Regions from separate parts of the Bradyrhizobium oligotrophicum S58 genome, predicted to be linked through region 1. Evidence: predicted binding sites of a transcription regulator. Region 1 holds the regulator's gene; each other region holds the start of a gene.
The links. Region 1 encodes PhoB, which activates phosphate uptake and scavenging genes when phosphate is short. Its sites were predicted from a motif close to TGTCATNNANCTGTCAT; they were not measured.
Positions count from the first base shown of each region.

Region 2: S58_RS20685 (DUF47 domain-containing protein) is a predicted target of PhoB. The motif match lies at 3,266-3,282, and genes of this name have one in related genera.
Region 3: S58_RS12695 (UDP-2,3-diacylglucosamine diphosphatase) is a predicted target of PhoB. The motif match lies at 2,010-2,026, and genes of this name have one in related genera.
Region 4: phnF (phosphonate metabolism transcriptional regulator PhnF) is a predicted target of PhoB. The motif match lies at 2,873-2,889, and genes of this name have one in related genera.

Region 1 is NC_020453.1:6,636,807-6,642,626, forward strand. It holds gene S58_RS28695 (HoxN/HupN/NixA family nickel/cobalt transporter) at 1-749, opposite strand, end outside; gene S58_RS28700 (trypsin-like serine protease) at 934-2,250, opposite strand; gene phoB (phosphate regulon transcriptional regulator PhoB) at 2,365-3,072, opposite strand; gene phoU (phosphate signaling complex protein PhoU) at 3,089-3,805, opposite strand; gene pstB (phosphate ABC transporter ATP-binding protein PstB) at 3,836-4,657, opposite strand; gene pstA (phosphate ABC transporter permease PstA) at 4,654-5,535, opposite strand; gene pstC (phosphate ABC transporter permease subunit PstC) at 5,539-5,820, opposite strand, start outside.
Region 2 is NC_020453.1:4,803,890-4,809,709, reverse strand. It holds gene S58_RS20700 (ABC transporter substrate-binding protein) at 46-1,269, shown strand; gene S58_RS20695 (branched-chain amino acid ABC transporter permease) at 1,347-2,210, shown strand; gene S58_RS20690 (branched-chain amino acid ABC transporter permease) at 2,212-3,180, shown strand; gene S58_RS20685 (DUF47 domain-containing protein) at 3,325-3,969, shown strand; gene S58_RS20680 (inorganic phosphate transporter) at 3,980-4,987, shown strand; gene S58_RS20675 (peptide chain release factor 3) at 5,124-5,820, shown strand, end outside.
Region 3 is NC_020453.1:2,926,043-2,931,862, reverse strand. It holds gene S58_RS12705 (caspase family protein) at 1-117, shown strand, start outside; gene S58_RS12700 (threonine ammonia-lyase) at 128-1,117, opposite strand; gene S58_RS12695 (UDP-2,3-diacylglucosamine diphosphatase) at 1,174-1,986, opposite strand; gene pyk (pyruvate kinase) at 2,179-3,597, opposite strand; gene S58_RS12685 (tartrate dehydrogenase) at 3,753-4,826, opposite strand; gene S58_RS12680 (MFS transporter) at 4,849-5,820, opposite strand, start outside.
Region 4 is NC_020453.1:1,071,610-1,077,429, reverse strand. It holds gene S58_RS04765 (ABC transporter ATP-binding protein) at 1-536, opposite strand, end outside; gene S58_RS04760 (metallophosphoesterase family protein) at 607-1,545, opposite strand; gene S58_RS04755 (extracellular solute-binding protein) at 1,542-2,819, opposite strand; gene phnF (phosphonate metabolism transcriptional regulator PhnF) at 2,933-3,676, shown strand; gene S58_RS04745 (class I SAM-dependent methyltransferase) at 3,693-4,451, opposite strand; gene S58_RS04740 (ABC transporter substrate-binding protein) at 5,151-5,820, shown strand, end outside.

The sequences.
Region 1 (5,820 bases):
TCGGCGGTGTCGACGGTTGCCATTGCAGCCGCGAACAGCGCCGGGAACACCAGCACATGGGCGAGGCTCGCGCCGCGCGCGGCCTCGGTCGCCGACAGGCTGAGCAGACCGATCTCGCTCGCGGTATCGAAGCCGAGGCCGAACAGGAAACCGAGCGGATACATATGCCAGGCGCGTCCCACCAGGCGCAGCACGGGGCGCAGCAGGCGAATGAGGATGCCACGTCCCGTGTTTCCAGCTGTCTCGGACTGCGGTTGGGCCGGCCAACGCCAGAGGTTCACGAACAGAATGAGGTTCGCGAACGCGATCAGCAGCAGGAAGCCAGCCGACACCGAGGTACCGATCGCACCGCCGATCGCGCGGATCGCACTCTCCTCACTCAACAGGTCAGCGCCAGCGACGAGGCTCACCACGATGGTCGCGATGACGACGACACTGGAATGGCCAAGCGCAAAATAGAGGCCTGCGGCGCGCGGTGTGTCGCCATCCTGCACCAGCTTCCGCACGACGTTGTCGATCGCCGCGATGTGATCCGCATCGACCGCATGGCGCAGTCCGAGCAGCCAGGCCAGCATCGCGGTGCCGACGATGGCCGGACGGTCAGCATACAGCGAGAACGCCCACGTCCAGGCGAGCGCATTGGCCGCGACCAGCCCGGCGACGAGCGCCACGTTCCGGCCCGGCGGCGACCGCCACCACAGCAGCGAAGGCCGCGGGACCCGAGGATGATCAATTGGAACAATCGTCATACTCAGACAATAGCAAGAGCCGCGCCAGTCAGGTCAAGGCCCGGCTGCAGGCGAAAGCTGCGGAGAAACCAGAGTTTGCGATGCCGGCGCCTTCCGTATCGGCCTGTTTGCTTGGCAAACCACTATCCAGCTGCGCACAGACAATGACCAGTCACCTGGAACTCCCTCCCCTGTCTCGCCGCGGTCACCGCGCCGAGGCACTCTGCGCCGCGATCTCGCGCTTCACGATCGCCTCGAACTGGCTCGCGGGGGCGGCGAACATCAGCCGGGTCTCCTCGTGGAACGCGGAGAAGATGCCGACCACGGCAGGCGTGCCGCCGACCTCGGCCATGATCGGCGAGCCCGAATAGCCGAAATTGGCCAGGCAATGCACCGTCAGCAGCTTCGCGTCCTTGGTCATGCCGGCGCTGCAATTGCGCTGGCCGGTGGGCGAATAACGCCGCTCCTGGCCGTAGCCGATCTCGGAGATGGTACCGGCTGCCGTCGCCGCCGCGAGCTCCTCGCGGGTAAGTGCCTTGACCGCGACCGGCCGCGACGGCAGCGCATCCTTCAGCACGATCAGCGCCCAATCGGCGGGCGAACGGTCGAGCGACCATTTGTCGTGCTGGGTCGGGACGAAGTCCGGCGCCACGATCACCCGGTCGGCGACCGATGACGCCGCTGGGGTCCCCTTGTTCATGCCGGCCAGAAAGCGGACGTTGCCGGGGCTGACCTGCGCCACACCGTTGAACACGCAATGCGCCGCGGTGAGCACGACTCTGGGTGCCACCAGCGTGCCGGTGCACCAGCCGCCGGTCGAGTATTGCGCGACGGTGACGACGCCGATCGACGACGCCGGCCATGAGGTGGGATCGACGACCTCGCCGATGTGCCGGTCGAGCCCCAGCAGCTGCTCGGGACGCGGAGTGGCGACGCCCGCCTCCCCCGATTCCGGCTTCGGCTGCCAGGCCGCGATCATGGTCTCCGCCTGGCGCCGCTGCGGCTCGGTCAGCTTGACCCGCTGCACGTCGCGACCGGCCGATCGCACGCCGTTGCGGCCGGCCATCACCAGCCAGGCATAACCCTGCACGCAGTCCTGCTGCACGCCGCGGCCGTCGAGCAGCATCAGGCCCAGCATGTATTGCGACTGGGCAAAACCCTGCGCGGCGGCGCGAATGAACCAGCGGCTGGCTTCGCCATAATTGGAGGCAACACCCTCGCCATTCACGTAGGCGATGCCGAGATAGTGCTGCGCGACGGCAAGCCCCTGATCGGCCGCCTTGCGGTACCAGGTCAGCGCCTCGGCGGGATTGCGTGGCACGCCCCAACCGAACGCAGCCATGAAGCCGACATCGAACTGCGCCCGTGCATCGCCCTTGGCCGCCAGCGGCAGCAGCCGTCGCAGCGCCGCCGCGTGCTGCCCATTGCCTGCCGCCGCGACCGCGTCTTCGAGTTCGGCGGCCGAGGCGCCCGCCACGCTGGCGAGCAGCACGGCAAGACATATGATGATCGTCTTGATCAAGGGCGTCCGCTGCGACCTGAATCGTCCTGAAGGGTCCTCCACCCAAGATCATCAACACGGCGGCGGCGTGGCGGAAAGCGGACCGCGGCCTCCTTAATCAGGTCCGCTCGCGCGTCACGCCTGCTCGGATTTGGCGAACCGGTCGTCGAGCGCATAGCCGGCGCCGCGCACGGTGCGGATCGGGTCCTGCTCGCGGCCCGGATTGAGCAGCTTGCGCAAACGGCCGATGTGAACGTCGACGGTGCGCTCGTCGATGTAGATGTCGCGGCCCCAGACGCTGTCGAGCAGCTGCTCGCGGCTGAACACCCGCCCGGGATGCTCCAGGAAGAATTCGAGCAGGCGGTATTCGGTCGGGCCGAGATCGATCGGCCGGCCCGAGCGCGCGACGCGGCGCTTCTCGCGGTCGAGCTCGATATCACCATAGGACAGCACGGTCGCCAGCCGCTCCGGGCTCGCCCGGCGCAGCAGGCCCTTCACGCGCGCCAACAGCTCCGGCACCGAGAACGGCTTGACGATGTAGTCGTCGGCGCCGGTGGCCAGCCCGCGCACGCGCTCGCTCTCCTCGCCGCGCGCGGTCAGCATGATGATCGGCAGCTGCCTGGTCTCGGACCGCGCGCGCAGGCGGCGGCACAGTTCGATGCCGGACAGGCCCGGCAGCATCCAGTCGAGCACGACGAGATCGGGAACGCGCTCCTTCAGCCGCGTGTCGGCCTCGTCGCCGCGCGCCACGGTCTCGACCTCATAGCCCTCGGCTTCGAGGTTGTAGCGCAGCAGCGTGGTCAGCGCCTCCTCGTCCTCCACCACCAGAATTCGCGCGCCCATGTCTGAACCGTCTCTCTCAGTTACCGGGGATCGTCGACGCGAAGCTCGTCATGTCGCCCTTCGGGCGCTTGTCCATGATCTGCTGGCCTTCGATCATATAGAACACCGTCTCGGCGATGTTCGTGGCGTGATCGCCGATGCGCTCGATGTTCTTGGCGCAGAACATCAGGTGGATGCAGAACGAGATGTTGCGCGGATCTTCCATCATGTAAGTCAGGAGCTCGCGGAACAGCGAGGTACAGATGGCGTCGACTTCCTCGTCGCCCTTCCACACCGTCATCGCCGCCGGCAGGTCGTGCGCGGCATAGGCGTCCAGCACCGTCTTGACCTGCGACTGCACCAGGTCGGTCATGTGCTCGAGCCCGCGGATCAGCTTCAGCGGATGGAAATCGCTCTCCAGTGCCGCGACGCGCTTGCCGATGTTCTTGGCGAGATCGCCGATGCGCTCCAGATCGGTGGCGACACGCATGGCGCCGACGATCTCGCGCAGATCGATCGCCATCGGTTGGCGCCGGGCGATCGTGAGCACCGCGCGCTCCTCGATGATGCGCTGCAGCTTGTCGACGTCGGCATCGGTGGCGACCACCTTCTGGCCGAGCGCCACATCGCGCCGCACCAGCGCATCGACGGAATCGACGATCAGCCGCTCCGCGAGGCCGCCCATCTCCGACACCAGCCGGGTCAGGTCCTGCAGATCGCTGTCGAACGCCTTGGCGGTATGTTCACTGGCCATGATGATCTCCTGAAGGCATTGCTGTCGGCCTCAGCCGAACCGGCCGGTGATGTAATCCTGGGTCCGCCGATCGCTCGGCGAGGTGAAGATCTTGCTGGTGTCGTCGAACTCGATCAGCTCGCCGAGATACATGAAGGCGGTCTTGTCGGAGACGCGCGCCGCCTGCTGCATGTTATGCGTCACGATGGCGATCGTATAGTTCTCGGCGAGCTCCTGGATCAGCTCCTCGACCTTAGCGGTTGAGATCGGATCGAGCGCCGAGCACGGCTCGTCGAACAGGATCACCTCCGGCCGCACGGCCACGGTGCGCGCGATGCACAGGCGCTGCTGCTGGCCGCCGGACAGCGACAGGCCCGAGGCGTTGAGCTTGTCCTTGACCTCGTTCCACAGCGCACCGCCGCGCAGCGCCTTCTCGACCCGGTCGTCCATCTCGGACTTCGAGATCTTCTCATAGAGGCGGATGCCGAAGGCGATGTTCTCGTAGATCGTCATCGGAAACGGCGTCGGCTTCTGGAACACCATGCCGACCCGGGCACGCAGCAGGTTCAGATCGAGCTTGGGATCGAGGATGTTGGTGTTGTCCAGCATCAACTGGCCGGTGGCGCGCTGCCCCGGATAGAGATCGTACATCCGGTTGAAGATGCGCAACAGGGTCGACTTGCCGCAGCCGGACGGACCGATGAACGCCGTGACGCGGTTGGTGCCCAGCGACAGGTTGATGTTCTTCAGCGCGTGGTGATCGCCGTAATAGAAGTTCAGGTTGCGCGCGGTCACCTTGGCCGGCGCTTCGGGAAGCGGCTGGCCGTGCAGAGCGTGATTGGGCTGACTGACGGAAACGGACAGTTCGGTCATTTGCTATTCCTCTCGGCACCGAGAATGCGTGCACCGACGTTCAGGGCGAGCACGGCCAGAGTGATCAGAAGGGCTCCGCTCCAGGCCAGCTGCTTCCAATAAGCGTACGGGCTCTGGACGAAGTTGTTGATGGTGACGGGCAGGTTGGCCATCGTCTTGGAGAGGTTGAGGCTCCAGAACTGGTTCGACAGCGCGGTGAACAGCAAGGGCGCGGTCTCGCCGGCGACACGGGCGGTGGCGAGCAGCACGCCTGTGATGAGGCCCGAGCGCGCCGCACGGTAGGCGATGCGGCGGATCACCAGCGAGCGCGGCAGGCCGAGCGCCGAGGCCGCCTCGCGCAGCGGGTTGGGCACCAGCAGCAGCATGTCCTCGGTGGTTCTGAGCACCACGGGGATGACGATGACCGCCAGCGCGAGCGAGCCCGCGAGCGCCGAGAAGCCGCCCATCGGCACCACGACCGCGCCATAGATGAACAGGCCGATGATGATCGAGGGCGCCGACAGCAGGATATCGTTGATGAAGCGGATCACCGAGGTCAGGCGGTCGTTGCGGCCGTATTCGGCGAGATAGGTGCCGGCGAACAGGCCGAGCGGCGCGCCGATGCCGACACCGATGACCGTCATGATCAAGGAGCCGACGATGGCGTTGCGCAGGCCGCCTTCGCTCGAGCCCGGCGGCGGGGTGTCGGCGGAAAACACCTGCAGGCTGAGGCCGGCGAGGCCGTTATAGAACAGCGTGAACAGGATCAGCGCCAGCCAGGTGACGCCGAACAGCGCGGCCGCGACGCACAGGCCGCGGATCACGATGTCCCGGCGGCGGCGGCGCGCATAGATCGGATTGACCGGCGTATCGATGGCAAGCGTATCAGCGCTGGACATGGCTTATTTTCCCGCCTTGGCTTGGAGCCGCATCAGCATCAGGCGCGCGCCCGCCAGCACGAAGAAGGTGAGCACGAACAGCAGCAGGCCGAGCAGGATCAGGCTCGACTGGTGCAGGCCGTCGCTCTCCTGGAATTCGGAGGCGATGGCGGCCGAGATCGTCGTGCCCGGCGCGAAGATCGAGGACGAGATCCGGAACGAGTTGCCGATGATGAAGGTCACCGCCATGGTCTCGCCGAGCGCGCGGCCCAGCGCCAGCATGATGCCGCCGATGACGCCGACCCG
Region 2 (5,820 bases), 1.8 Mb from region 1:
CCGGCGCCGCTGGCGGTACTTTTAATCTTTCTGGAAAGTGGGACCATGAAAAGCAAATTCATCGCGTCATTGCTGCTCGGCACGGCGCTCACGCTCGCGGGCGGCAGCATCGCTTCAGCCGGCGACAAGACGGTCAAGATCGGCGCGCTGTCTGACCAGTCTGGACTCTACGCGGACCTCGGCGGCCCGGGCTCGACGCTGGCGACGCAGATGGCGATCGAGGATTCCGGCCTCACCGCCAAGGGCTGGAAGATCGACGTGATCTCGGGCGATCACCAGAACAAGCCGGATATCGGCACCTCGATCGCGCGGCAATGGTTCGACGTCGACAAGGTCGACATCATCGTCGACGTGCCGAATTCGGGCGTTGCGCTCGCGGTCAACAACGTCGTCAAGGAGAAGAACGGCGTCTACATCAATTCGGGCGCGGCGACCTCCGACCTCACCAATGCCCAGTGCTCGCCGAACACCGTGCACTGGACCTACGACACCTACATGCTCGCGCACACCACCGGCCAGGCGCTGGTCAAGGCGGGCGGCTCGACCTGGTTTTTCCTGACAGCCGACTACGCCTTCGGTGCCGCACTGGAGCGCGATACCACGGCAGTGGTCACGGCCAATGGCGGCAAGGTGATCGGCGGCGTCAAGCATCCGCTCAACACCTCCGATTTTTCGTCCTTCCTGCTGCAGGCGCAGTCGTCCGGCGCCAAGGTGATCGGCCTTGCCAATGCCGGCGGCGACACCACCAACACGATCAAGCAGGCGGCCGAGTTCGGCATCAACAAGGGTGGCCAGAAGCTCGCCGCGCTCCTGCTGTTCCTGACCGACGTCAAGTCGATCGGTCTCGACATCGCCCAGGGCCTGAACTTCACCGAGACCTTCTACTGGGACATGAACGACCAGACCCGCGCCTTCTCCGACCGCTTCGCCAAGCGGATGAAGAATGGCGCGCCGCCGACCATGGTGCAGGCCGGCGTCTATGCGGGCGTGATGCATTACTTCAAGGCGCTGGACGCGCTCGGCGAGAACCCGCATGACGGCGTCAAGGTCGTCGACAAGATGAAGTCGATTCCGACCGAGGATGCACTGTTCGGCAAGGGCGAGATCCAGCCCAACGGCCGCACCATCCACACCGCCTATCTGTTCGAGGTCAAGAAGCCCTCGGAGTCGAAAGGCCCGTGGGATCTCTACAAGCTGGTCGGCTCGGTGCCGGGCGACCAGGCCTTCACGCCGCTCGACAAGAGCGCGTGCGCCTTGTTGAAGAAATGAGCCGCTGCGGCTCCGGCGGCTGACGTCGCCGGGGCCGCTATCTTCTGGGAAACGCCGAGAGAAAACAGAACAAGACGATGCAGGCCCTCTACGCACAGCTCCTGGTCGGACTGATCAACGGCTCGTTCTACGCGCTGCTCAGTCTCGGGCTTGCCGTCATCTTCGGCATGCTCAACATCATCAACTTCGCCCATGGCGCGCTCTATATGATGGGCGCGTTCTGCGCCTATTTCCTGCTGAGCATCGGCGGGATCGGCTATTGGTGGGCGCTGCTTCTGGCCCCGATCATCGTCGGCATCTTCGGCATGGTCCTCGAGCGCACCATGCTGCAATGGATTGCCGGGCTCGATCATCTCTACGGCCTGCTTCTGACGTTCGGACTGGCGCTGATCATCCAGGGCGTGTTCCAGAACTTCTTCGGCTCGTCCGGCCTGCCTTATGCGATCCCCGAACAGCTCCGCGGCGGCATGAATCTCGGCTTCATGTTCCTGCCCGTCTATCGCGGCTGGGTCGTCATCTTCTCCCTGGTCGTCTGTCTGGCCACCTGGTTCCTTATCGAACGGACCCGGCTCGGGGCCTATCTGCGCGCCGCCACCGAGAACCCGACATTGGTGCGGGCGTTCGGCATCAACGTGCCGCGCATGATCACGCTGACCTACGGTCTCGGTGTCGGGCTCGCCGCCCTTGCGGGCGTGCTGTCGGCGCCGATCAACCAGGTCCGTCCGCTGATGGGTGAGAACATCATCATCGTAGTGTTCGCAGTGGTCGTGATCGGCGGCATGGGCTCGATCATGGGCTCGATCATCACCGGCTTCGCACTCGGCGTGGTCGAGGGACTGACCAAATATTTCTATCCCGAGGCTTCCAACACCGTGGTCTTCGTTCTGATGGTCCTGGTGCTGCTTGTGAAGCCGACGGGTCTGACCGGACGGGCGGCCTGACATGACATCGATCACCGACGCGACCCTGCCGATCACTCCGCGCGCTGTCCGCGACGAGATGATCGTGTTCGTCATCATGGCGGCGCTGCTCGCCATCGTGCCCTGGACCGGGCTCTACCCGTTCTTCGTCATGCAGGCGTTGTGCTTCGCGCTGCTCGCCTGCGCCTTCAACCTCCTGATCGGATATGGCGGTCTGTTGTCGTTCGGCCATGCGATGTTCCTGGGGACGGCTGGCTATTGCAGTGCGCATGCCCTGAAGGTGTGGGGACTGCCGCCCGAGCTCGGCATCCTCGTCGGCATCGCCGGATCGTTCGTCCTTTCGGTCATCACCGGCTATATCTCGATCCGCCGCCAGGGCATCTATTTCGCGATGATCACCCTGGCGCTGTCACAGCTCCTGTACTTCATCTACCTGCAGGCGCCGTTCACCCATGGCGAGGATGGCATCCAGGGTATTCCGCAGGGTCGGATGTTCGGCATCCTCGACCTGTCCAAGCCGACCGTGCTCTATTACGTGGTGCTGGTGGGCTTCCTCGCCGGCTTCCTGCTGATCTTCCGCACCATCAACTCGCCGTTCGGCGAGGTGCTGAAATCGATCCGGGAGAACGAGCAGCGCGCGATTTCGCTTGGCTACAAGACGGACCAATACAAGCTGCTCGCCTTCATCCTGTCGGGAACGCTCGCCGGCTTTGCCGGCGCGTTGAAGGTGTTCGTTGCCCAGAATGCCTCGCTGACCGACGTCGAAGTCCCGATGTCGGGGCTGATCGTGCTGATGACCCTGGTCGGCGGTCTCGGCACCGTGTTCGGCCCTGTCGTCGGCGCCTTCGTGATCGTCGGCATGCAGCAATATCTGGCCGGCTTCGGCCAGTGGGTGACGGTGATCCAGGGCACCATCTTCGTCGCCTGTGTGCTGACGTTCCGCCGCGGCGTGGTCGGGGAAATCGCCCATCTGTTCAAGCGCTCCCTGTAAGCCATTGATTGGCAAGAGCATCTGCCGGTTCTCAGAAACCGGTGGATGATCCGTCCACGGCTTCTGCCGGGGCTTGATCCGGGATATGACAGTTCTGTGACGGGCCGGCCCTGGCCCGTTCCGGAATGGATGGAATCTCGTCCCATGCTGAACTGGTTTCGCGCCGTCCTCCCGCGGGAGGAGCGGTTTTTCGATTTGTTCGCCCGCCACAACAAGGTGGTGATCCAGGGGGCGCATGCGCTGCAGGACATGCTTCAGGGCGGGGACGACATCCTCAAGCATTGCCAGCGCGTCAGCCAGCTCGAGAACGAGGCCGACAACATCACCCGCGAGGTGCTGACCGCGGTGCGCCGCACCTTCATCACCCCGTTCGACCGCGGCGACATCAAGAACTTGATCACGTCGATGGACGACGCCATCGACCAGATGCAGCAGACGTCCAAGGCCGTGGTGCTGTTCGAGGTGAAGGAGTTCGAGCCGACCATGCGCGAGATGGGCACCCTGCTGGTGGAGTGTGCCAATCTGATCGGGAAGGCGCTGCCGCTCTTACAGGCGATCGGCCAGAACGTGCCGATGATCACCGCGATCACCGAGGAAATGACCAAGCTCGAGGGCCGCGTCGACGACCTCCACGACATCGGGTTGAAGGAGCTGTTCCTCAAGCACCGCAATGCCAACACGATGGACTTCATCGTCGGCGCCGAGATCTACGACCATCTGGAGAAGGTCGCCGACCGCTTCGACGACGTCGCCAACGAAATCAATTCGATCATGATCGAACAGGTCTAGGGGCTGCGCCGTGGATGCTCATCTCGGCCTTCCGATCCTGGTCGGCCTCATCGGCGTCGCGCTCGCCTTCGACTTCCTGAACGGCCTGCACGACGCCGCCAACTCGATCGCGACCATCGTCTCGACCCGTGTGCTCAGGCCGCAATATGCGGTGTTCTGGGCTGCGTTCTTCAATTTCGTCGCCTTCACCGTGTTCGGCCTGCACGTCGCGCAGACCATCGGCACCGGCATCATCGATCCCGCCATCGTTGACGCGCAGGTGATCTTCGCAGCGCTGGTCGGCGCCATCGTCTGGAACCTGGTGACCTGGGCGGCCGGCATCCCCTCGTCGAGCTCGCACGCCTTGATCGGCGGGCTGGTCGGGGCGGGGATCGCCAAGGCCGGCATTTCGGCGGCCGTCTGGAGCGGCCTGTCGAAGACGATCCTGGCCATCGTGCTGTCGCCCTTCGTCGGACTGGTGCTGGCGATGATCCTGGTCGCAATCGTGTCCTGGGCCTCGGTGCGCTCGACGCCATTTGCGGTCGACCGCGCCTTCCGCATCCTGCAATTCGCCTCGGCATCGCTGTATTCGCTCGGCCATGGCGGCAACGACGCACAGAAGACCATGGGCATCATCGCGGTGCTGCTGTACTCGCAGGGCCATCTCGGCGGCGACTTCACGGTGCCGTTCTGGGTCGTGCTGTCATGCCAGACGGCGATGGCGCTGGGGACGCTATTGGGGGGCTGGCGCATCGTCCGCACCATGGGCCTGCGCATCACCAAGCTGAACCCGATGCAGGGCTTCTGCGCCGAGACCGGCGGCGCGATCACGCTGTTCCTGGCGACCTTCCTCGGCGTGCCGGTCTCGACCACCCACACCATCACCGGCGCCATCGTCGGCGTCGGTGCCGCCCGCCGCGCCTCGGCGGTGCGCTGGAACGTGGCCGGATCGATCGTCTACGCCTGGATCTTCACGATTCCGGCCTCGGCCATCGTCTCGGCCGCGACGTTCTGGCTGGTGTCGGTGCTTCGGCACTGACGCTGCCGGGACCGGTTAACTCCCCGGTTGGAGTTGCGGTGCAAAACGCCTATATGGAGGGCGCGCGGCGGCCGTGATCCCGCGCCTTTTCATGACATCGCAAGCCCTCTGGTCCCGAAACGACGCCCGCCGCCCCATGTCCGATACCGCCGTCACCACCGAACAACCGTCCCGCTCACCTCTGTCAGACGAGGTCGCGCGCCGGCGCACCTTCGCCATCATCTCGCACCCGGACGCCGGCAAGACCACGCTGACGGAGAAGCTGCTGCTGTTCGGCGGCGCCATCAACTTGGCCGGCCAGGTCAAGGCCAAGGGCGAGCGCCGCAACACCCGTTCGGACTGGATGAAGATCGAGCGCGAGCGCGGCATCTCCGTCGTCACCTCAGTCATGACCTTCGAGTTCGAGGGCCTTGTCTTCAACCTGCTGGATACGCCGGGCCACGAGGACTTCAGCGAGGACACCTACCGCACGCTGACCGCGGTCGATTCCGCCGTGATGGTGATCGACGCCGCCAAGGGCATCGAGGCGCGCACGCGAAAGCTGTTCGAGGTCTGCCGTCTCCGCGACATCCCGATCATCACCTTCATCAACAAGATGGATCGCGAGAGCCGCGACACCTTCGATCTCATGGACGAGATCGAGAAGACGCTGGCCCTCGACACCACGCCGATGACCTGGCCGGTCGGCCGCGGCCGCGACTTCATCGGCACCTACGACATCCGCGACGGCGGCGTGCGCCTGCTCGAAGGCGGCGGCGCCAAGACCGGCGCGGCGCAGCAGATCGAGATCTCGGAGCTCGGCAAGATCAACGCCAATCTCGATATGAGCCAGA
Region 3 (5,820 bases), 3.7 Mb from region 1:
TCCCGCCCGTCACTCGCACGAGGGCCGATGCGCGGTCCCGGCACGCCGCATCTCGCGCAGTCCGGACCTCGGTTCGGTGGCGGCGGATCCGGGCGGGGCGGCCTCGGCTTCCGCTGAGGCTTTCACCTCAGGCGATCAGCTGGGCGTATAGATCGGCATCGACATTGCCGCCGGAGAGCACGATCACCACCGTCTTGCCGGCCACATCCAGCCGGCCTGCCAGCAATGCCGCAAGCCCGACCGAACCGCCGGGCTCGACCACGAGCTTCAGCTCCCGGAAGGCAAAGCCGACCGCGCGGCCCACCTCCTCGTCCGAGGCCTCGATCGCAGCCGACAGCAGCTGGCTGTTGATGGCGAAGGTGATCTCGCCGGGGATCGCGGCCATCAGCGCGTCGCAGATCGTGCGTCCCTTGGCATCATGGGCCTCGCGGTGGCCGGCACGGAGCGAGCGCGCATGGTCATCGAAACCCTTCGGCTCGGCCACCACCATTTGCGTGCCCGGAAAACGCGCCTTCACCGCGGTGGAGACGCCAGCGAGCAGCCCGCCGCCGGAGGCAGGCACGATCACGAGGTCGGGCGAGAGACCGAGCGTTGACAGGTCCTCGGCGATCTCACGGCCGACCGTCCCCTGCCCCGCGATGACGTAGGGATCGTCGTAGGGCGGCACCACGGTCGAACCCCGCTTGCCTGCAATGTCGCGCGCGATCGCCTCACGGTCCTCGCGGTCGCGATCGTAGAGCACGACATCCGCGCCGAACGCCTTGGTGCGCTCGCGCTTGGCAACCGGCGCATCCGACGGCATCACGATCGTGGCGTGCATGCCGAACAGCTGCGCGGCATGGGCCACGCCTTGCGCGTGATTGCCGGACGAGAACGCAACGACACCGGCGGCGCGCGCGCTCTCCGGGATCGACGCCAGCTTGTTGTAGGCGCCGCGGAACTTGAATGAGCCGGTCCGCTGCAGCACTTCAGGCTTCACGAATACGTTGGCGCCAAGGCGCTCGCTGAGCACGGGAGCCGGCAGCAGCGGTGTCCGCACCGCGACGGGCGCGAGAACACGGGCCGCCGCATCGATGTCGGCGACGGTGACGGGCAGGATCGGAGCATGAGCTGTCATGCCCCTATTTTACCGCGCGGGATCGCCGCGAGGCAAGGGAGCCGCTCTGAACGGCCTCAGGCGGCGCGGGCCGCCAGCTGCGGAACCGGCGCGGGCTCGCGCTGCGGATCGGTCCAGGTGAGGATCTCGAAACGGCCGTCCTCGTGCTCGACCAGGGCCGTGCAGCTCTCGACCCAGTCGCCGCAATTCATGTAGCGGATGCCGTCCTGGTCGCGGATGACGGCGCAATGGATGTGGCCGCAGATCACACCGTCAGCGCCATGCCGGCGCGCCTCGGAGGCCAGCGCGGTCTCGAACGCACCGATGTAGTTCACGGCATTCTTGACCTTCTGTTTGGCCCATTGCGACAGCGACCAATAGGGTACGCCGAACATGCGGCGGAAGAAGTTGACCAGACGGTTCATCTGGATCGCGAAATCATAGGCCTTGTCGCCGAGATGGGCGAGCCAGCGCGCGTTCTGCACGACCAGGTCGAAGATGTCGCCGTGGATGACCAGATAGCGTTTGCCGTCGGCGCCGGTGTGCACGATGTTCTCGACGACGTCGATGCCGCCGAAATGCGTGCCGTAATAGCCGCGCAGGAACTCGTCGTGATTGCCGGGGACATAGACGATCTTGGCGCCCTTGCGCGCCTTGCGCAGCATCTTCTGCACCAGGTCGTTATGCGACTGCGGCCAGTGCCAGCTCGATTTGAGCGCCCAGCCGTCGATGATGTCGCCGACCAGATAGATCGTATCGGCATCATGGTGGCGCAGGAAATCGACGAGGAGATTGGCCTGCGAGCCGCGGGCTCCGAGATGAACGTCGGAGATGAACAACGTCCGAAAGCGCCGAGCCGGGCTTTCTTCACCAGCAGTCTCAAGTCCCATGCGCGCCCACCTAACAGTCCCTGATGACACTGCGATGACGAACGGCCGCACCGGCAGAACCCATCCTGCCGGACCGCTACCGGACACCGTTCGTTCGACGACTCGCGATGTCCCTCGTCACTGCTCCGCGATACCAGCGGGGTACGACAATCAGGCGACAGGCCGGCGGCGCCAACAGGGAAACTCGGCCTCCTACCTGGGCACGGTCACGACGCGCAGATTGTTGGTGGTGCCGGCCTGCGCGAACGGGATGCCGGCGACGACGACGAGCAGGTCGCCACTCTGCGCAAACTCCTCCTGGACTGCGAAGAACGTCGCACGCTCGACCATCTCCTCGTAGCTCTTGATGTCCTGGGTCAGAACGCTGTGCGCGCCCCACAGCAGGCACATCCGCCGCGAGGTGTCCTCGTTTGGCGTGATCGCCAGGATCGGCAGGCTCGGCCGCTTGCGCGCAACGCGCGAGGCCGAGGTGCCGCTCGACGTATAGGCCACGATCGCCCTGGCGTGGATCGCCGAGGCGAGATCGGCCGCGGCGGTCGCCACCGCATGCGGCGCCGTCTGCTCCTCGCCCGGCTGCGTCGCCTCGACGATCGAGCGATACATCTTGTGGCTCTCGGTGCTCTTGATGATGCTGTCCATCATCGCCACCGCCTCGCGCGGAAATTGGCCGCTGGCCGATTCCGCAGACAGCATCACCGCGTCAGCGCCATCATAGATCGCAGTCGCCACGTCAGAGACCTCGGCGCGCGTCGGCGTCGGCGTCGCCACCATCGAATCCAGCATCTGCGTCGCGACGATCACCGGCTTCACCGCGAGCCGGCAGGCGCGCACCAGCTCCTTCTGCTTGCCCGGCACGTCCTCATTCGGAATCTCGACGCCGAGATCGCCGCGGGCGACCATGATCGCGTCCGACAGCTGGATGATGTCGTCGATCCGCTCCAGCGCCGCCGGCTTCTCAATCTTGGACATGATGCCGGCACGGCCGTTGATCAGTCCCCTCGCCTCCAGCACGTCGGACGGCTTCTGCACGAAGGACAGCGCCACCCAGTCGACGCCGAGGTTGAGCCCAAAGGCAAGATCAGAGCGGTCCTTGGCCGTCAGCGGCGACAGCTCCAGAATCGTGCCGGGCAGATTGACGCCCTTGTGATTGGAGATCGCGCCGGCGACGATGACCTTGGCCTCCATCCAGTCGTCGCCTAGGCCGGTGACGCGGACACGGACGCGGCCGTCATCGATCAGAAGATCGTGACCGGGCGCGACCGCCGCAAAGATCTCGGGATGCGGCAACGGGATCGCCGACTTGTCGCCCTCTGTCCCATTCAGCACGAAACGGATGGTATCGCCGGCATCGACCTGGATCTTCTTCTCACGCAAGGTGCCGACGCGAATCTTGGGCCCCTGCAGATCCATCAGGATGCCGATCGGCCGCTGCACTTCCTTCTCGAGCGCGCGGATCGCGGCGTGCACCTTGGCGTGATCGGCCTGCGTGCCATGGCTGAAATTGAGACGAAAGGTGTCGACACCGGCGAGGAACAGCGCCTTCAGCATCTCGGGAGAATTGCTCGCGGGACCGACAGTCGCGACGATCTTGGCTCGACGGTGACGACGCATGATGTGTCCTTTCTCCTTAAGCCCGTGTCTCGCGTCTTGATGACACGCATGTGATTGGCATGCGCGGACGCAGCGGAAGCGCTGTATACGCCCCGCAGCGTTCATTGCAAGCGCGATACGGAGCACGCCAAGATTGTAGGGGAGAAAGGCACCCCTCAAACGTTGGAGCCGTGGATCGCGTCGATGACCGCGTCGGTCACCTCCTTGGTCGTCGCCTTGCCGCCCACATCGGGGGTTAGGATGCCGGCCGCGCAGACCTTCTCGACCGCCGCCATGAGCCTGACGGCAGCGTCCTTTTCGCCGAGATGCTCCAGCATCTGCGCGCCGGTCCAGAACGTCGCCACCGGATTGGCGATGCCCTTGCCGGTGATGTCGAACGCCGAGCCGTGGATCGGCTCGAACATCGAGGGAAAGCGCCGCTCCGGATCGATGTTGCCGGTCGGCGCGACACCGAGGCTGCCGGCGAGCGCACCGGCGAGATCGGACAGGATGTCGGCGTGCAGGTTGGTCGCGACGATGGTGTCGAGGCTCTTCGGCTGCAACGTCATGCGCACCGTCATCGCATCAACCAGCATCTTGTCCCAGGTCACATCGGGGAATTCGCGCGCGACTTCCGCGGCGATCTCGTCCCACATCACCATGCCATGGCGCTGCGCGTTCGACTTGGTGACGACGGTGAGGAACTTGCGCGGCCGCGATTGCGCGAGCTTGAACGCGTAGCGCATGATGCGGGTGACGCCGACGCGGGTGAAGACCGCAACCTCCGTTCCGACCTCTTCCGGCAGGCCCCGATGCGCGCGGCCACCCATGCCGGCATATTCGCCTTCGGAGTTCTCGCGCACGATCACCCAGTCGAGATCGCCGACGCCGACATTGCGCAACGGCGAGGCCACGCCGGGCAGGATCTTGGTCGGGCGCACATTGGCGTACTGATCAAACCCCTGGCAGATCGGCAGGCGCAGGCCCCACAGCGTGATGTGATCAGGCACGTCGGGTGCGCCAACCGCGCCGAAATAGATGGCGTCGAATGTCTTCAGCTCGGCGAGGCCGTCGGCCGGCATCATCACGCCGTGCTTCTTGTAGTAGTCCGAGCCCCAGTCGAAGGTCTTGACGTTGAAGCTGATGTCGCCCGAGCGCTTGGCCAGCGCCTCGAGCACACGGACGCCAGCGGAGATGACCTCGGGGCCGATGCCGTCGGCGGGAATGGCGGCGATGGAATGGGTACGCATGAAAGGAGCTCCGTGTCAGAGGTCAGGATTGCGTGGCCGGCTGTTTGGCCTTGGCAGTTTGTGATCGAGAGAGCAACAGGGTCAGCACCGCCGAGATTACAAGCAGGCCGGCGACGAAATAGAGACCGCCGTTGAAGCTGCCGGTCTGGTCCTTGATCCAGCCGATCATGGCGGGACCGACGAAGCCGCCGAGATTGCCGATCGAGTTGATGGTCGCAATGCCCGCTGCGGCAGCCGAGCCGGACAGGAACGTGGTCGGCATGCTCCACAGCGGCGGCTTCGACGAGGAGATGCCGACATTGACCAAGGTGAGCGCCGCGAGCACGGCGGCGACGCTGGTCGACAGCCCCGCGAGCCAGAGGCCGACCGCTGCGACCACGCAGGCCAGCACGACGTGCCAGGTGCGCTCGGCCGTGCGGTCCGAATGCCGCGCCCACATGATCATGACGACGACGGCAATCGTGGGCGGCACCGCGTTGAGGAAGCCCACGGCGAGCGACGACAGGCCGAACTGCTTGATGATCTGCGGCGCCCAGACGCCGAGCGTATAGAGGCCGGCCGAGGTGCCGAAATAGACCAGCGCCAGCGCAAGGACGCGGATGTCGGCAAGGCCCTTCCAGACGCTGTGGCTTGCGGTGGCGGCCTTGCCCGCGAGCTCTTCCTTCATCGTGCGCACCAACCAGTCGCGCTCCTCATCCGCAAGCCACCGCGCCTGCTCGGGGCGGTCCGTCATGTAGCTGAGCACGACGAAGCCGAGCAGCACCGCCGGCAGCGCCTCGATCAGGAACAGCCATTGCCAGCCCTTGAAGCCGAGCAGGCCGTCCATCTCCAGCAGCGCGCCGGATACGGGAGAACCGAGCACGGTCGACAGCGGCGCGGCGGCCATGAATAGCGCGGTGACGGCGGCGCGCTGCCGCGCCGGGAACCAATAGGACAGATAGAGGATGATGCCGGGAAAGAAGCCGGCCTCCGCCGCGCCGAGCAGAAAGCGCAG
Region 4 (5,820 bases), 2.7 Mb from region 1:
AGTGGTTCATCCATCAAGAACACCGAAGGCTGCCGGACCATGGCGCGGCCGAGGGCGACACGCTGGCGCTGTCCTCCCGAAAGCTGGCCGGGCTTGCGCGCGAGCAGCTGTTCGATCCCGAGAGCGGCAGCAACATTGCGCACCTCTGCGGCAATGCCGGCGCGCTTAGTCTTGGTTCCTGGAACGAAATGTCCGAGCAGAGGCAGCCGCTGTGTGGCGCTCAACCTGCTCATGACGAGCGGTACGGCCATGTTACGCTCGACTGTCATATGTGGGTATAGCGCATAGGACTGGAACACCATGGCGATGTTCCGCGCCTTTGGCGGCAGAGCATCGACGGCGCGCGCTCCGATACGCACCGTCCCTTCGTCCTGCAGCTCAAGGCCGGCGATAATGCGCAGCAGCGTCGATTTTCCACAGCCTGAGGGGCCGACGAGTGTCAGGAACTCCCCGTCGCGGATCTCGAGCGAGATGTGCTTGAGGATATCGGTTGCACCGAAGGACTTGCTGATATTGTCGAGAGCGAGTGAGGCCATTGCGTCGCCCTTTAGTTCGGCTCAAGGTTAGATGCCGTAGAGGCAGGCCATTCGGTTGCAGCCCCCATGCTCACGCCAGCTGCCCCGAAGAGACCCCGCGCCAGGGCTCGTCCGCATAGCGCGCATGAAAGCCGCGGGGATCCGTGTACCAATTTCCGAGATCGATGATGAGAAATGCGGTTGGCTCGACGAACTCGACGACGTGCTCGACCTCCCTGAACGTATGCCTCAAAAATCCGGGCCGTTTGATACCCGGCTCTCGATTGGGCCGGTCGTTACGAGCGAAGCGATTGGCGGCGTCCATGACGAAGGCGGTCGACGGCGCCCACACCTGGCGCAGATCGCGCCATTGCAGCTCTTTCAATTCGTGCAAATGGCCGGAGAGGTAGGTCACCCCGCGCACCGCATGGAACCGTTCGGCCCAGCTATGCCGATGCTCGGGAAACATCGCGCTCTGCGTCCGATCGGTCTCTTCGGGCGCGGCCAGATAGAGCGGCTTGTGTGCCGCGACGATCAATCGACGCTGTCCAAGTGTATCGATCGCGTGCGCCAGCAGAGCCTCTTGTTCCGCTTCCTCGTGCAGCCTGCTCCCCGGCAGCATGGAATTGAGCCCCAGCAGCCTGATAGCGCCGATGTCCTTCATCCAATAATCGGAACCGAACTGGGCGCGAAATGCGGAGGCGCGTTCGGCCGAGATCGTGATCTCGCCGCCGCGCACATCCGGCAGGCTGTTTCCGATGTCATGATTGCCGGGCACAAACAGGATCTCTCGACCGATGCGTTCGAGCTGCCGCCGTGCAAACGATAGCTCGTCCGGATGCTGGGCCCCGTCGAGTGACATGTCCCCGGTGCACAGAATACAGTCGGCGGCACTCGCCGCGAGGACACCGCAGAGGGCTTCGAAGTTGTGCTGGAAGAAGGGACGACTCTTGCTCAGATGCAGGTCCGAAATCTGAATGAGCGTGAAGGCTCGCTCGCCCTTGTCGTTGCCCGCGGCGGCATCCATCATGCAGCCCCGATCAGACGGTTCACGTCGGCTGCCATCTGCTTCAGCGTCTGGCTGGCGCCCTGGCGTCCCGTCACGACGGATTCGAGGTGATTGCGGATGGTGTCGATGATGCGCACGGCGTTGGCGCCTGGGAATGCATACCAGTTGGTCATGACCGGAAGCTGGTCGACGCTGACCTTCTGATTGCGCGCCTCCTGGTAGTAGGCGCCAAGCAGAGATGGGTCCGTGATCGACTTGCTGTTGCTCGGCATGTAACCGGTGAGACGGGCCATGAACGCCTGGCTTTCCGGACTGGTGCAGAACTGGAGATACTTCCAGGCAGCGTCCGCTCGGCGCGGATCCTGCGCATGAATCACGCCGAGCGCGCCGCCGGCAGGGACCTTGCCGTTCGGGCTCGCGAGCGGAAACGTCGCGACACGCAAAGGAAATCTGCCGGCGATCTGCTGCTCGGCATAGGCGATGTTCGAACTTGAATCGGCCAAGATGCCGATGGTTCCCGCAGCAAGTGCCGGCCGGGCCTGTGCGGATTTGAGGTTCGGCATGCCGCTCCGGGCGAAGGCCTCGAGCTGCTCCAGTGCCCAGAGCCCTTCAGGACTGTCGAAGGCAGCCGTCTTCTCGTCATCGGACAGGATGCGACCGCCACGGCTGAAGAGCAGGGCCTGCCACATCCAGTTTCCCGTGACATCCCATTGAAAGTAGAAGCCGGTGCGAGTGGCGCTGGTCGCATTGATCTTCTGGCCGAGCGCGACGAGGCCCGGCCAGTCAACCGGCAGCAGCGAGGGGTCCCCACCCACATCGTGCACCAGAGTCTCGTTGACGTAGAGAACGGGAGTCGAGATGAAAAACGGAATGCCGTAGATGTCGCCGCGCTGGCGAACGATGTCGAGCACCGCAGGGGCATAACCCAGCAAGTCGGCGCCGCCAGCTGCCGAGATTCGTCCCGCCAGGGGTTGAGCGAGGTCTCGCTCGACCAGCAGGCGCAGCAAATTCAATCCGTGAAAGCTCAGATCTGGCAGCTGACCGATCAATGCCGCCCGCAGGATCTGCTGGGACATCTCTTCGTAGTTCTGCGCGGGGTTGCGGAACTTGATCTTCATATCCGGATTGGCGCGCATGAAGCGCTCTGCCAGCCCGGAATGGATTTCCCGGTTGTTGCCCACTGGAAACGGGAACATCACATCAAGGGTGAGATCCTCGCGAGCACGAACAGCCGGAGCCGGAAGCGTTGCAGCCAGCGATCCGAGGAGCGCAGTTCGACGGCTGATCACTCGCATGTTGTTCGCCTTGCGTGCTAGCCACACTCATGCAACCTGTCTAGACAGATTCAGTGACCGAGCGATGACATGCTTCGCTTGGCTGGTTGTTGCGAAGCTGGCAGAGGCAGCAGATGAATGCTCAGCAGGGGCGAAAACCGATGCGGGATGCCGCCGGGCCACGCTGGCAGCAGGTCGAGCAGGCATTGCTCGACCAGATCGTGCGCGGCGCGTTCCGCGGGCGCGACAGATTGCCTTCCGAGCATGAACTGGCAGCGATTTTCGACGTGAATCGCCACACGGTGCGCCAAGCCCTGGCCGCGCTCGTGGATCGTGGGGTGGTCATCAAACGCAAGGGCGGCGGGACATATCTCGTCTCCGGACTCATAGACTACGCGATCGGAGCCCGCACGCGGTTCAGCGCCAATCTCTTGCTGCAGCACCGCCAACCTGGCCACAAGCTCGTCGACCCCGAGGTCGTGGCGGCCGAGCAGCATGTTGCTCTTGCTCTCGGACTGGCGCCTGGCGATCCCGTCAGCTCGATGACCACCATCGGTGAGGCCGACGGCATCCCTATTTGCGTTGGCCAGCACTACATCCCCTTCGAGCGCTTTCCTGGTTTCCTGGAGGTCTACCGTGAAGAGCTTTCGATGACGAAGGCCTTTGGACGTTTCAAAGTGAACGATTACCGGCGCGCCCTGACAAGGGTGATGGCCGTGCTACCCACGGATCTTGACTCACGGATGCTGCAACAAGGGCGGCACTCGCCGGTCCTTGCTATCGAGAGCATCGATAGCGATTTGCGTGGCCGGCCGATAACGTTCCATGTGAACCGCTTCTCGGGTGAGCGTGTCCAATTCACTCTCGGCGACTTCTGACCAGGCGGCCACGACGTCACCGGCAACGCGCCAGAACCAGATCGCACATCATGGGGACGTCGAAGGTCGGCGTAGCTACGTGCCGGTCGATGACCGCGACAATCCGTCTCATGACCATCGCCTTCCCGAGCCGGGCTACGATCGGAGTGGAAGACGAGCGCGACAGGAAATACCGAGCCAAGCTTTCGGAGGTTGCCGGTAGCGCCCAGGGGAAGCCGAAGCGCTGGATCTCGCCGAAACTGCCGGAAGCTTCGATCTCAGCGGCGATATCAAGATCCCGGTAGTGTCGCGAATAGTCCGGGTTCTCGGCCTCGATAAAGTCCTCGACTGCCAAGAGCGCCTCGAACTCCTCTGTCCGCCGGTTGTTGTTGATGACGGCGAGCACCCCGTGCTGCGACAAGACGCGGCGTGCTTCACGGAGAAAGCGCGGCCTGTCGAACCAGTGAAATGCCTGCGCCACCGTGACCAGGCCTCGGGAGTCTGGCTCGATCGGCAGAGCCTCAGCGGGCGCGATTATGACTTCGAGTCCCGCTGCACCCGCACGTGCAGCCATGTCGAGGTTGGGCTCGACGGCCTGCACGGTCCAGTCCGGAAGAGCATCTATGAGTGCTCGCGTCGAAATTCCGGTACCTGCGCCGACATCGAGACAGCGCGCCGGAGCATCGCCTGCTGCGACAGCTTGGGCGACGGCCGTGAGAACGTCAGGCGGATAAGTCGGCCGGCTGGCGTCGTATAGGTCGGCGAGACCGTCAAACTTTCGCGTATGGTCCTGCATTGCGGGCAACGCTCCTCAAATTTCCCTGTGAAGAGATCCATACACGGCGATTTCAACGGCGTTGTTTCAGGACGGCTCCACGCCTCCTCCGTTTGCGGTCCGCGAACACGAGCCTGCAATTCAATCGTGGGTTGATCGTCGAGCGGTGGCCGCAGGGCTCGTGGTCGTGAATGCACCGCGGAGACCCGACCGGGATCTTCCAGAAATGCCCCTTCGATTGTCGCAGCGCCCGCGTTGTCTGCTGACACTCCCTCCGTGCTTCGCTCCGCGCAACTGCGCATCTGCGCGGATTGCATATTTGACACGTGTGCTTTGCAAGTCGCGAGCGTTGCCAGCTCATTCTCAGCGCGTCGAACTGATTCAGAATAATCCCGCGGCCGACCCCGCCCGCAACAATTGATGCTCATCAACTACTCCGACTATTTTTAGTCGCAGTTTAAAATGATTATTGCCTTGCGTGCACTCGACTTGTGCAACCTCGACGAGCTTTTGCCTTGCTCGTGCGGATGATCGTTCGTATGATTCCAATGTGATCGGATCGTGAGAAAAGTTCACTACCGGCACACCTCCCTTAGCAACGCTCGCGAGAACCGGCCAGTGTTACAGCGACGTAGTTTTCTCGGGCTTCCGCTATTGGCGTTGTGTGGCTCGGCAAACTTGGCCTGGGCCGGCAACTCCGTCGAGACGTCCAGAGTCAGAGTGACGATCGGCGGCAAGGCTTTCCTACAATACGCACCGGTGACCCTTGCCGAGCGCCTTGGCTTTTTCAAGGACGCGGGCCTCGACCCGGAGCTTCTTGACGTGAGCGGCGGATCCAAGGCGCTCCAGGCTCTCGTGGCGGGAAGCGCTGAACTCACCGCCGGCGCTTTCGACCACACGATTCAGATGCATGCAAAAGGACAAAAGATCGTTGGGGTTGTGCTGTTTGGCAGGCATCCGACATTCGCATTGGCTCTGCGAAAGGAGAGGGCTGCGGAATATCGCGACCCAAGCAGCCTGAGAGGCATGAAGATTGGGGTCACGGCGTTGGGATCCCAAACACAGTTCATGGTGGAGTACATGGCTTTGCGAGCCGGCGTCTCCCCAACCGACATTTCCTTCGTCAGTGTTGGAGGTGGAACAGGCGCCGTGGCAGCGATCCGCAACGGCGCCGTTGATGCCGTCGTGACGGGAGAGCCGGCGCTGACGACACTGACAGCCACAGGTGACGTCAAACTGGTCGCCGACACTCGCACCAACGAAGGCACAATCGGCATTTTCGGTGGCCTCTATCCGTCAGGGACGATTTACGCACGGTCGGACTTCATCGAACGCAATCCCGATACACTCCAGGCTTTTGCTCTCGCGATGGTGCGCACCCTTCAGTGGA